Regions from separate parts of the Janthinobacterium sp. SUN137 genome, predicted to be linked through region 3. Evidence: predicted binding sites of a transcription regulator. Region 3 holds the regulator's gene; each other region holds the start of a gene.

Region 1 (4,154 bases), on a different contig from region 3:
TTTCGGCATCGGCGTCGCCGACCACCAGCAGATTCATGTCGCGGCCTTCCACGGTGCTACCCAGGTCGATCAAGCGCACCAGCGGCGACGCTTGCGCGCTGTCGATCAGGGCCAGGTGGCGGTCCCATGGGTACGGCTCGAAGTAGGCGTAGTACACGCTTTCCTCTTCCGGCGTGTGTTCGATGGTCATCACCGTGCCGTCAAAGCTGGTCGGTACGCGGAACCAGGTTTCGCGGTCGTAGCTGGCCACGGCCTGGTAATCTTTCCAGCCGTCCGGGTAGGCCGACTTGCCTGCGTTCATGAAGCGGATCGTGCACGCCTCGCCTTGCGCGCCTTGCAGGCGGAAGTAAAACCACTGCGTGATGTCGGCGTGGGAATCCTTGCGGATGTTCAGCTCGATGGATTGGGCATCGTCGGCGCGCAGCACCTCGATCGCGCCGGCGTCGAATTGCTGGCTGATTTTAATGGTCATGTGTGTTCCTGATAAAAACGTATGGGTTTTGCATCGTGTGCAATGGCGCGATGATACCTGTTTTGCGGTGGACTTTGTGCTGGCGCAAACGATGACGGACGCGCTTTGCTAACGTGATAGCTCCGACACGGGGAGGCCATCATGGATGACAACGGCAAACACATACGCGAACTGGAAAAGAAAATCAGCGCCCTCAGCGACGCCCTGGCGCACCTGGGCAAGGGCACGACCTTGCAGGAATTGCTGCGCATCATACGTTTCCCCGGCTATACGACGCCGGCCGAATTCACCTTCAACGTCGCCATCCTCGACACCATGCTGGTACAGGCCAATGCGCTGGAAAAGCTGGGACAGGATTTATTGGCAGGGGCGAAACAGGTGGTAGCAAAACAGTGAGCGCAGGCTCGGACGTATTCCTGAGCGCCTGAAAAATGGCCAGGGCCTGGCGCAGGGCCGCAGGCGGTACGAACGGACGCCCAGACCCTGCAACATCGTCATGGACGTTTTATCAGGTGTTCAGGCCGCCAAAACGTTCGTAGAACCACGGCTCCACATCGGGCGCCTGCGCATCTTCGCGCCGCAAGGTGGCCAGGATATGTTCCTCGGCCGCCGCGTACGTGATGCGGTACAGGTCGCGGGCCAGCGCATACGCCTGCGTGCCGGGCCACGGTTCGGGCAGCAGCTCGACGGGCAGTTGCGGGTCGTGCAGTTGCACGCGGCGGTAGGCGTGCGTCAGCAGCGAGCGGATGACGAACGCTTGCTCCGCATCGAACACGGGTGCTTCTTGCAGCAAGGTCAGCAGTGGTTGGAAACTGGCGATGAATTTTTGGTAGCCGGCTATGACTTCCGATAAATCCCAGCAGTCGCCCACCATGTCGCGCAGGGGACGCGTGCTGACGCCCGGCAATTCCGTGGTGTGGCAGACATACAGCTTGCCCTGCACTTCATTGCGCACGAGGATATCTTCCAGCGCCTCCGTATTGCTGGCCGGGTGGCCAAAGATGCCAGGCGAGATCAAGCCATAGCCAGCCCACAATAATTCCTTGCGCAGCGCCCCCCGCTCGGTGGCGCCGATGCTGCCGGCCGGCCCGATCACCAGGGTCCAGCTGCCATCCCAGTGCACGACCAGCGGTGCATAGATGCGGCGATAGGCGCGCTCGAAGCGGGCCAGCGCCTCCGGACGTATCGTATAGGCGCTGCGGCGGCCGTCGCGCTGCGAGCTGAGCCAGCCTTCCTGCGCCAGGCGGAACACGCTGGTGCGCAATAAACGGTCATTCACGCCAAACGGCGCCAGCAGTTCGATCAGGCTGCCCAGCCAGATGGCGCCGCCGCGCGGCACGATGGCGTCGCCAAAGATGGTCATCACCAGGGACTTCGAGCGCGGTGGGTCGCTTTCCAGGAAATCGGCTATCCATGCCGTGCAGCGGGTGTTCTTCATGTGGTTCCGGTCTGGCCGTGTTGCGGTCGGTTCAATAAAAGCAGCAGTTTACTTGGCTGCGCGGGTAGCGCGGCAATAATTTGCCGGAAGCGCTGGTGGCGCTTCGCAGTGTTTTCTCATAAGCAATATCATACGCACAAAAAAGCTGCACAAGATACGATTTTTTAAAATGATTCATATCAAGTGTATGCAAATCGTTTTTTGTATCGTATTATCTGTTCATCGCACCGCGTTGCTGCGCAAAATCAAAGACATGGGAGACAGATCATGTACGCACAAATGGTTGAAACCGGCCTCAAGAACGTCCGTTCCCTCGACGACATGGGTCAAGAAGAGCGCGCTTTCCAGGCGCGCATCGACGAAGGCATCAAGATCGAGGCCAAGGACTGGATGCCGGACGCTTACCGCAAGACCCTGATCCGCCAGATTTCGCAGCACGCGCACTCGGAAATCGTCGGCCAATTGCCTGAAGGTAATTGGGTCACGCGTGCGCCCACCCTGAAACGTAAATCGATCCTGCTGGCGAAGATCCAGGACGAAGCCGGCCACGGCCTGTACCTGTATAGCGCCGCGGAAACCTTGGGCGTGTCGCGCGACGACTTGCTGGCCGCCTTGCATTCGGGCAAAGCCAAGTATTCCAGCATCTTTAACTATCCGACCCTGTCGTGGGCCGACATGGGCGCCATCGGCTGGCTGGTCGACGGCTCCGCCATCATCAACCAGATTCCCCTGTGCCGCTGCTCGTACGGCCCGTATGCGCGCGCCATGATCCGCGTCTGCAAGGAAGAATCGTTCCATGCGCGCCAGGGCTACGACATCATGATGTCGCTGTGCAAGGGCACGCCCGCGCAGAAAGCCATGGCGCAGGATGCGCTGAACCGCTGGTGGTGGCCGTCGCTGATGATGTTCGGTCCATCGGACGCCGCTTCCGTCAACAGCGCCCAGTCGGCGCAATGGCGCATCAAGCTGTTCTCGAACGACGAATTGCGCCAGCGCATGGTCGACCAGACCGTGCCGCAAATCGAATACCTGGGCCTGACCGTGCCCGATCCCGACCTGAAGTTCAATGCGGAAACGGGCCATTATGAATTCGGCGAGATCGACTGGTCCGAGTTCAACAATGTCTTGAAGGGCAATGGCCCGTGCAACCGCGAACGCCTGCAAACGCGCGTGAAAGCGTATGAAGACGGCGAATGGTTCCGCGATGCCTTGGTCGCCTACGCCGACAAGCAAGCCGCTAGCAAAGCGGCAGCCTGAAAACATCTATAAAAGGGGATAGCAACATGAGCAAAGAATGGCCTTTGTGGGAAGTTTTCATCCGCAGCCAGCACGGCCTGGCGCACAAGCATGTGGGCAGCCTGCACGCTTCCGACGCCACCATGGCGGTCAACCATGCGCGCGACGTCTACACGCGCCGCAATGAAGGCGTGAGCATCTGGGTGGTGCGCGCGGCCGATATCGTCGCCAGCAGCCCCGGCGACAAGGGCGCCCTGTTCGAGCCATCGAACAGCAAGGTGTACCGCCATCCCACCTTCTTCCCGATGCCGGAAGAAGTCAAGAATCTGTGATGGGAGCGCCTGCAATGGATGACAAGGTCAATTACCTTCTGCGCCTGGGCGACAACGCCCTGATCCTCAGTCAGCAGCTGTCGCAGCTGTGCGGCAAGGGTCCCGCGCTGGAAGAGGACATGGCGCTGACCAACGTGGCGCTGGACCTGCTGGGCCAGACGCGTTTGTGGTTCAGCTATGCGGCCGAGCTGGAAAACGCGGGCCGCGACGAGGACGACATCGCCTTCCTGCGCGATGCCCACGATTTCAAGAATTGTCTGCTGGTCGAGCAGCCGAACGGCAATTACGCCGACACGATGATGCGCCAGTTCTTCTTCGACAGCTGGCACTACTTCCAGCTGCTGGAACTGACGAAATCGACGGATGCGCGCATCGTCGAGGTGGCGCAAAAGTCGATCAAGGAAGTGACCTATCACCTGCGCCGCAGCGGCGATCTCGTCGTGCGCCTCGGCGACGGCACGGCGGACAGCCACGCGAAAACGCAGGCCGCCGCCGACAAGCTGTGGATGTACACGGGCGAGATGTTCAAGTATGACGCCGTCGACCAGGCCATGGTGGCCGCCGGCATCGCGCCGCCATCCGACATCCTGCGTCAGGCGTTTCTGGAACACGTGGCCGAGATCTTCGCCGAAGCCACCTTGAGCATGCCGGCGCCCGACGCCTGGATGCAAAAAGG
Region 2 (4,154 bases), on a different contig from region 3:
TGGGCAGCAATTCGGCCAGGCGGAAGCCCAGCGCCTGCGCCTGGCGTATGAGTTTGACTTGCGCCAGGTCTTGCTGCGTGTAGACGCGGTAGGCGCCGGCGCGGCGCACGTCGCCCAGCAAGCCCAGCGCTTCATAGTGGCGCAAGGCCTTGGGCGAGGTGCCCGCCAGGCGGGCGATTTCTCCGATGTACATGGGTGATCCTTTCTCAAGCTTGAGCGAATCTTACCGTATGGCAGCGGCGCCCAAACGGCCCAGGCATCCTCAGGCCCGGCGCGGCGGCACTTTCTTCGCCGTGCACTCGGCGCAGGTGCCGTACAGCGACAGCGCGTGCTCGTGCAGCACGAAGCCCCGCTCGGCGGCGATCTCGTTCTGGCGCAGTTCGATGCCTTCGTCGACGAATTCATCGACCTTGCCGCAACCCGTGCAGACCAGGTGGTCGTGGTGCTGCCCTTCGTTCAGTTCGAAGACGGCGTGGCCCGATTCGAAATGCCGGCGAAACAGGATGCCCGCTTCGGCAAACTGCATCAGCACGCGGTAGATGGTGGCCAGGCCCACATCGATCTTTTCAGCCAGCAAGAGTTTGTAGACATCGTCCGCACTCAGGTGCTTGATCGTGCCTTCTTGAAACAGCTGCAGAATCCTCAAGCGGGGGATGGTCACTTTCAAGCCCGATTCACGCAGTTCCCTCAATATATCCATGTCTCCCATTCCTTTTTGTAGTCGCCCTAGCGAGGTATTGCATTATATCGCAAATGATAATCATTACCATTCTCATGTGTGTACTGTAAATAGTATGCCGCGCGGGCGGGCGGCAATCCAGTGACATCGGCGCAAGTGGCGCTTGCGTGGCGGGCAACTGATGCCAGCAGTATTGGTTGCTGATAAAAAGTGGCGGTTGAATCGCTATACTGTCCAGCAAGGAATAACAATGGAGGAAGCATGGACCGATTTGATGCGATGCGCATCTTTACGCGCATCGTCGAACTGCGCAGTTTTACGCAGGCGGCGCATGACCTCGGCTATCCGAAGGCCACCGTCACGCATGCGATCAAGCAGCTGGAAGCGCGGCTGCGCGTGCGCCTGCTGCAGCGGACCACGCGGCAAGTGACGCCCACGCCCGATGGCGACGCGTATTACCAGCGCTGCGTGCGCCTGCTGGCGGACCTGGAAGAAACGGAAGCCGTGTTCAGTTCGGCGGCGCAGCAGCCGGCCGGCAAGCTGCGCATCGACTTGCACGCGACCCTGGCCATGCACTTCGTCATGCCCGTGCTGGACCGGTTCTGCACCCGCTATCCGCTGATCGAACTGGAAATCGGCATGGGCGACCGCCTCGTCGACCTGGTGCGCGAAGGCGTCGATTGCGTGCTGCGCGTGGGCGAACTGGGCGACTCGTCGATGGTGGCGCGCCGCGTGGCGCTGCTGGAACAGGTGACGTGCGCCAGCCCCGCCTACCTGACCGCGCACGGCACGCCGGAGCATCTGGCGCAGCTGGAGGGCCACCGCGCCGTCAATTTCTTTTCCGCCCAGACTGGCAAGGTCTGGCCCTTCGATTTCAAGGTGGCGGGACAGCGCCACAGCGTGGCCTTGCCGGGCACCGTGTCCGTCAACAATGCCGACGCGTATCACGCCTGCTGCCGCGCGGGCATGGGCTTGATCCAGGCGCCCCGCTACCACCTGGAGCGGGCGCTGGCGGCCGGCGAACTGGTGGAAGTGCTGCGGGACTGGCGGCCCGACCCGCTGCCCGTGTCCGTGCTGTATCCCCATCACCGGCAATTGTCGCCGCGCGTGCGCGTGTTTGCCGACTGGGTCGCCAGCCTGTTTGCCGACGTGCATTGATGCGCTGCAATACGGCAATTTTTGACTTGGGCAAAGGAAAAAATCCCTCTGGTGATGCCATATAGCACTATTTGATGTGGATCAAAGTTTTTGTTGCACTGCACTCTTAGACTTCGCAGCGTTACTTAACGACAGAGGAAAACATAATGAAAACGTCCGCAACTGCAGCAGCAATCGTCCTGGCCGCCATCGGCGCATTCGCCGGCAACGCCATGGCACAGGAAAGCCCATGGCTGGTCCGTGCGCGCGCCGTGCATATCGATCCTGCCAACAAATCCACGCCGGTCTTGGGCAATGGCGCATCGGACACGATCCACGTCAGCAGCAAGACGATTCCTGAAATCGATATTTCGTATTTCTTCACGCCGAACATCGCTGCCGAGCTGATCCTGACGTATCCGCAAAAGCATGACGTCACCTTAGGTGGCCAAAATATCGGCACGTTCAAGCATTTGCCGCCGACCTTGTCGCTGCAATACCACTTCATGCCTGAAAAACAGTTCAGCCCATACGTGGGTGCAGGCGTGAACTATACGAATATTTCGAGCGTGAAACTGCTGAATGGCGCTGGCCGTCTGGAGCATGACAGCTGGGGCTTCGCGCTGCAAGCTGGCGTCGACTACAAGCTGGACAAAAACTGGTCGCTGAACTTCGACATCAAGAAAGTGCAGATCCGCAGCGACGTCTTCGTCGGTGCCGCCAAGGCCAGCGAAGTCAAGATCGACCCTGTCCTGATCGGCGTAGGCGTGGGCTACCGCTTCTAAGCATGGCATGACTGCGCCCGCGCGGCGCGGACAATAAAAAAGGACGGCCTTGGCCGTCCTTTTTGCATGACATGTAGCAGTTTATTTTTTCAGCGTTTTTTCCAGTGCCAGCTGGTAATCCGTCTTTTCGTAGCCGGCCAAATACTTGTTCGTCGCGTCGAGGAAGGCGCGCGAGCGGTAGGCCGCTTCCAGGTCCTTGACCCATGGCTTGGCCTTGTCGGCCGTGCGGATGGCGACCAGGTTGATGTAGCTGTCCGAAATCTTTTCCACGCTCAGGGCAGACGTCAGCTTCATGCCGGCGGCCAGGGCGAAGTTACCGTTCACGAAAGCGTAGTCGGCGTCGGCCAGCGAACGTGGCAGCTGTGCCGCTTCCAGCGGTACCAGTTTCAGCTTCTTCGGGTTTTCCAGCACGTCGCGCTCGGATGCGCGCAGCGGGTCGACGTTCGGTTTCAGCTTGATCCAGCCCATCTTGGCCAGCATCACCAGCGCGCGCGCCTGGTTGGTCGGGTCGTTCGGCATGGTGATGGTGGCGCCATTCTTGACTTCCGCAAGCGTTTTCTGCTTGCCGCCGTACAGACCGATCGGCATGGTCGGCACGGTGATCAATGAGCTCAGTGGCAGCTTGTTATCGGTGGCGAACTTGGTCAGGTAGACGATGTGCTGGAACACGTTGGCGTCCAGCGAGCCTTCGGCCAGCGCGTAGTTCGGCTGCACGTAGTCGTTGAATTCCACGATCTTGACCTTGTAACCCTGTTTTTCCAGGATAGGCTTGATGCCCAGCTTCAGCTGGTCCGAATACGGGCCGGAGCTGGTGCCGATGACGAGTTCTTTCGGGTCCTTGGCGTGGGCGGCGGTGGCGAAGGCCAGGCTGGCAGCGGCCAGGAGCAGGTTGCGGCGAATGTGGTTCATGCTTTTCCTTGTACTGAAATACTGAATATGAATTAACGTTTGTCGAGGCGCTTGGCGATGCGCGTGCCGGCGAACTGGATGGTTTGCACCAGCACGATCAGGATGGCCACGGTGGCGACCATGATGTCCGTCTCGAAGCGGTAGTAGCCGTAGCGGATGGCCAGGTCGCCGATGCCGCCGCCGCCCACCACGCCGGCCACGGCCGAATACGACAGGAAGCTGATCGACAGCACGGTCAGGGCCAGCACCAGGCCGGAACGCGCTTCCACCAGCAGCACGCGGAAGATGATCTGCATTTCCGACGCGCCCATGGCGTGCGCCGCCTCGATCACGCCGCGCGGCACTTCGCGCAGGTTCTGTTCGACCAGGCGCGCCAGGTAGGGAATGGCGGCAAACGACAGCGGTACGCTGGCTGCCAGCGGGCCGATCGAGGTGCCCGCGATGATGCGCGTAAACGGCGTCAGGGCCACCAGCAGGATGATGAAGGGGAAGCTGCGCACGGTGTTCACCAGCCAGCCGAGTATCGTCGACAGCGGCCGGTTTTCCAGCGACTGGCCTTCCGAGACGAGGAACAGCAAGATGCCCAGCGGGCCGCCGATCAGGATGGCGGCCGTCAGGCCGATGCCCAGCATGGTCATGGTCTG
Region 3 (4,154 bases):
GGGCGATTGCATCGACTGTACCCTGTGCGTGCAGGTGTGTCCGACCGGCATCGATATCCGTAACGGCCTGCAGTATGAATGCATCGGTTGCGCCGCTTGCGTCGATGCCTGCAACAGCGTGATGGACAAGGTCGACCGGCCACGGGGACTGGTACGCTACAGTACCGACCATGCGATGGAAAACAACTTCAATTCGAAGCAGATACGCCAGCGCGCCATGCGCCCGCGCGTCTTGATCTACACTTCCATCCTGGCCCTGATCATCATCGCCGTGTGTACTTCGCTGGCCCTGCGCACGCCCCTGAAAATGGACGTGATCCGCGACCGCGGTTCCATGGGACGCGAAGTGGAAGACGGCATGATCGAAAACGTCTACCGCCTGCAGATCATGAACACATCGGAGCAAAGCCAGCATTTCAAAATCAGCGCTTCCGGCTTGCCGGGCCTGACCTTGCTGACGCGCGAAGAAGTGACCTTGCAGCCGACGGAAACGCTGGGTTGGCCGATCCGCCTGCGCGTGCCGCACGGCGTGGGAGAGAAGGGCTCGAACAAGATTGCGATCGAATTGCAATCGCTGGACGACCCATCGCTGCATGTGCGTGAAAGCGCGGTATTCATCGTGCCACGTTAACAAGGAAAGGCGGACGGGGACCGGGTGCCCTCGCCGCCGCCACGAAGTTGCAGGAAGGCCGGTCCCCATGCGGGGACTGGCTGATTAAACAGGAGAAATATCATGTCCGACAGTCTGAAACTGCAAGCACCCGTTGCACCGTGGTACAAGCATCGCTGGCCATGGCTGCTGATGATCGGCCCCGGCCTGTCCGTGGTCGTCGGCAGCTTCATGGGCTATATCGCGTTTACGCAGCCCGATGCGCTGGTGGTGGGCGATTATTACAAGCAGGGCAAGGCGATCAACCAGGATTTGAAGCGCGACACGATCGCCAGCGACCTGGCGATGGATACGCGCCTGTCGTATGACGTGGCGCAAGCGCGCCTGACCGGTTCCGTGCACAGCTTCGGCAAGGCCTATCAGGCGCCTTTGCAGCTGCACCTAGCGCATGCGACCCTGCCGGAAAAGGATATCAAGGTGCTGGTACAGCCCGATGCGGCCGGCAATTTTTCCGTGGCGCTGCCGATGCTCGAGCGCAGCCGCTGGCAAGTGCTGGTGGAAAACGACAAACGCGAGTGGCGCCTGTCCGGCATCTGGACCTGGCCGCTGCAGCGCAGCATCGCGCTGCATGCGGACGAGGAACTGTAAGTCTTATTTGCAGACGTCCGTGCCGGCCGTAATCGCCTTCAGTTTCGCCGGCTGCAGGATTTCAATTTCCCGGTTCGAGACGCGCAGCCAGCCTTCCTTCTTGAACTTCGACAGCAGGCGGCTGACGCTCTCGATGGTCAGGCCCAGGTAGTTGCCGATTTCCTCGCGCGACATGCGCAGCTGGAAATTGCTGCCCGAATAGCCGCGCGCTTCATAGCGCGACGCCAGGTTGACGATGAAGGCGGCAAAGCGCTGCGTCGCCTGCATATTGCCCAGCAACAGCATGACGCTTTGCTCGCGCGTGATTTCCTGGCTCATCATGCGGTGGAAATGGCGCAGCAGGGTCGGCATATTGCCCAGCAATTGTTCCAGGCTGGAAAACGGGATTTCACACACTTCGCTGTCTTCCAGCGCCACCGCATTACAGTGGTGGCGGTCGGCGCTGATGGCGTCCATGCCCAGCAGTTCGCCCGCCATCTGGAAGCCCGTCACCTGCTCTTCGCCGCCCGGATTGATCTGGTACGTCTTGAAATGCCCCAGGCGGATCGCATACAGGTTCTGGAACGAGTCGCCGATACGGAACAGCGAGGCGCCGCGCACGATCTTGCGGCGGCGGCCTATGATCTGGTCCAGCCTGTCCATGTCGCCCACATCGAGGCCCATCGGCAGGCACAATTGATGCATGCTGCAGGTCGAGCATCGCGCACGCAACGCCTCCACGTTCACGGTGGGCAAGGTTGGAGTGAGTAGCGCTTCAGTCATGTCGGTACCTTTTAGAAAATGCAACAACAAGTTTACTGCATACAGCCGCATACAGGGTTGCCGTATGCCAATTTCACCGTAAATTCGGCGAATAAACGACGTCCAGCCTTTAATTATATGGCAACATCGTCAAAAGCCCATCCGGGACGGGCAATTTGCGCGGCACCGCTTGCCAAGCTGGGGCATTGATAGGAAAATTCCTGACAGCATTATCTGCCGCCTGTGCCGCCCGGTACTGAAAAGGAAATCATGAAGCCTCTCGGCATTAAAGCAAAAGTCGCGCTGGCCACCAGCCTGACCTCGATCGCCATGATCGCGCTGGTCACCATGATCCAGGTGCAGCACATGCGCGACGACTTCACCCGAGTACTGCTGAGCCAGCAATCGTCCCTGATCACCCGCACCGCTGCCGAGCTCGACGACAAGCTGGGCATGCTGCTGCAGATCGTCACCCTGACGGCCCGACAGCAGCCGCCGGAATTGATCGCCCGGCCCGCCCAATTGCGCGAATACTATTCGCGCCGCTCGATGCTGGTGCTGTTCGATGACGTGCTGGTGCTCGACGCGCATGGCGCCGTCGTGGCCGACATGCCGGAGGTAGCGGGGCGCGCCGGCATCAACGTCGCCGAGCGCGAGTATTTCCAGACCGTCCTGCGCACACGCCAGCCCATGATCACCGAACCGATGCTGGGCAAGTCGAGCGGCATGCCCATCGTGCAGATGGTGGCGCCCGTGCTGGCCGCCGATGGCCAGGTGGCCGGCGTGGTGATCGGCGTGCTGCGCCTGTACAAGGACAACCTGCTGGGCCGCCTGCGCTCGGAAAAGATCGGCAAGAACGGCTATTACTTCATCCTCACGCGCGGCGCCGTGCCGCGCTACGTGCTGCACCCCGATACCAGCCGCTTGCTGCAACCGCGCAAGCCGAACGCCAACCTGACGACGACCCAGCTGCTGAAGGAAGATGGCGAAGGCAGCATGGTCAGCACCAACAGCCGCGGCATCACGGCCGTCAACAGCTTCAAGCGCCTGAAATCCGTGAACTGGCTGCTGGCCGCCTCGCTCCCCGTCGAAGATGCCTTCGAACCGTTCGATGGCGTGCTGTACCGGCTGGTGCTGTGGAGCATCCTCGCCTCGCTGCTGGCCGCCTTTGTTCTGGGCTGGGTCACCGTGCGCCTGCTGTCGCCGCTGGTGCGCCTGCGCGACACCCTGCAAGCCCTGCGCACCAGCGGCAGCCGCTTCACGCCCGTGCCGGTGCAGCAGCGCGACGAGATCGGCGAACTGACGGAAGCGTTCAACGGCCTGATGAGCGAACGCGACCGCCTGCAGCAGGAACTCGAATCGCGCGCGGCGGAGCTGGAACAGGAACGCGACCGCGCTGAGGCGGCCAACCGCGCGAAGAGCGATTTCGTGGCCAACATGAGCCATGAAATCCGCACGCCCCTCAATGCCGTACTGGGCATGGTGTATTTGCTGGGCAATACCAGGCTCGACACGGAACAGCGCAAGTATCTGACCATGGTCAGAGTGGCGGGCCAGTCGCTGCTGGGCATCCTCAATGACGTGCTCGACTATTCGAAGATCGAGGCGCGGCGCATGGAGTTGTCGCCCGTCGAATTCGACCTCGATGAAGTCATGAATACCCTGGCCACGACGATGACGATGAATGCGGGCGAAAAGGAGCTGGAACTGGCCATCGCCGTCGAGCCCGACGTGCCGCGGCGCCTCGTGGGCGACGCCCAGCGCCTGCAGCAAATCCTCGTCAACCTGGCCGGCAACGCCATCAAGTTCACGGAGAGCGGCGAAGTGGTGGTGGCCGTCAGCCTGGCCGAGAACGAAAACGGCCGCGCCTGGCTGCGCTTCGAAGTGCGCGACACGGGCATCGGCATGACGGAACTGCAGCAACAGCAGCTGTTTGCCGCGTTTTCCCAGGGCGACCAGAGCATCACGCGGCGCTTCGGCGGCACGGGCCTGGGCCTGGCCATCAGCAAGCAGCTGATCCACATGATGGGCGGCGACATCGCCGTCGCCAGCAGCGAAGGCAAGGGCAGCCGCTTCTGGTTCAGCGTGCCCTTCGAAATGCTGGCGCAGCCGGCCGAAACGCGGCGCACGCCGGCGCTGGGCCAGCTGCGCCTGC

Evidence for each region. The regulator FNR, encoded in region 3, switches genes on or off when oxygen is low (the NO sensors DNR and NnrR bind a similar motif). The targets are predictions, from matches to a motif close to TTGATNNNNATCAA.
Region 1: the regulator FNR is predicted to act here: its motif matches at 2,080-2,093, upstream of paaA (1,2-phenylacetyl-CoA epoxidase subunit PaaA).
Region 2: the regulator FNR is predicted to act here: its motif matches at 1,909-1,922, upstream of O3298_RS00225 (OmpW family protein).

What each region holds. Positions count from the first base shown of each region.
Region 1 covers NZ_JAPWHZ010000001.1:1,396,258-1,400,411, reverse strand. The annotation lists gene O3298_RS06355 (M14-type cytosolic carboxypeptidase) at 1-472, opposite strand, end outside; gene O3298_RS06350 (hypothetical protein) at 614-868, shown strand; gene paaX (phenylacetic acid degradation operon negative regulatory protein PaaX) at 981-1,910, opposite strand; gene paaA (1,2-phenylacetyl-CoA epoxidase subunit PaaA) at 2,178-3,167, shown strand; gene paaB (1,2-phenylacetyl-CoA epoxidase subunit PaaB) at 3,194-3,478, shown strand; gene paaC (1,2-phenylacetyl-CoA epoxidase subunit PaaC) at 3,493-4,154, shown strand, end outside.
Region 2 covers NZ_JAPWHZ010000001.1:49,657-53,810, reverse strand. The annotation lists gene O3298_RS00240 (MerR family transcriptional regulator) at 1-193, opposite strand, end outside; gene fur (ferric iron uptake transcriptional regulator) at 263-700, opposite strand; gene O3298_RS00230 (LysR family transcriptional regulator) at 941-1,837, shown strand; gene O3298_RS00225 (OmpW family protein) at 1,984-2,601, shown strand; gene O3298_RS00220 (MetQ/NlpA family ABC transporter substrate-binding protein) at 2,683-3,510, opposite strand; gene O3298_RS00215 (methionine ABC transporter permease) at 3,543-4,154, opposite strand, start outside.
Region 3 covers NZ_JAPWHZ010000004.1:64,015-68,168, forward strand. The annotation lists gene ccoG (cytochrome c oxidase accessory protein CcoG) at 1-631, shown strand, start outside; gene O3298_RS20740 (FixH family protein) at 734-1,258, shown strand; gene fnr (fumarate/nitrate reduction transcriptional regulator Fnr) at 1,262-2,020, opposite strand; gene O3298_RS20750 (response regulator) at 2,270-4,154, shown strand, end outside.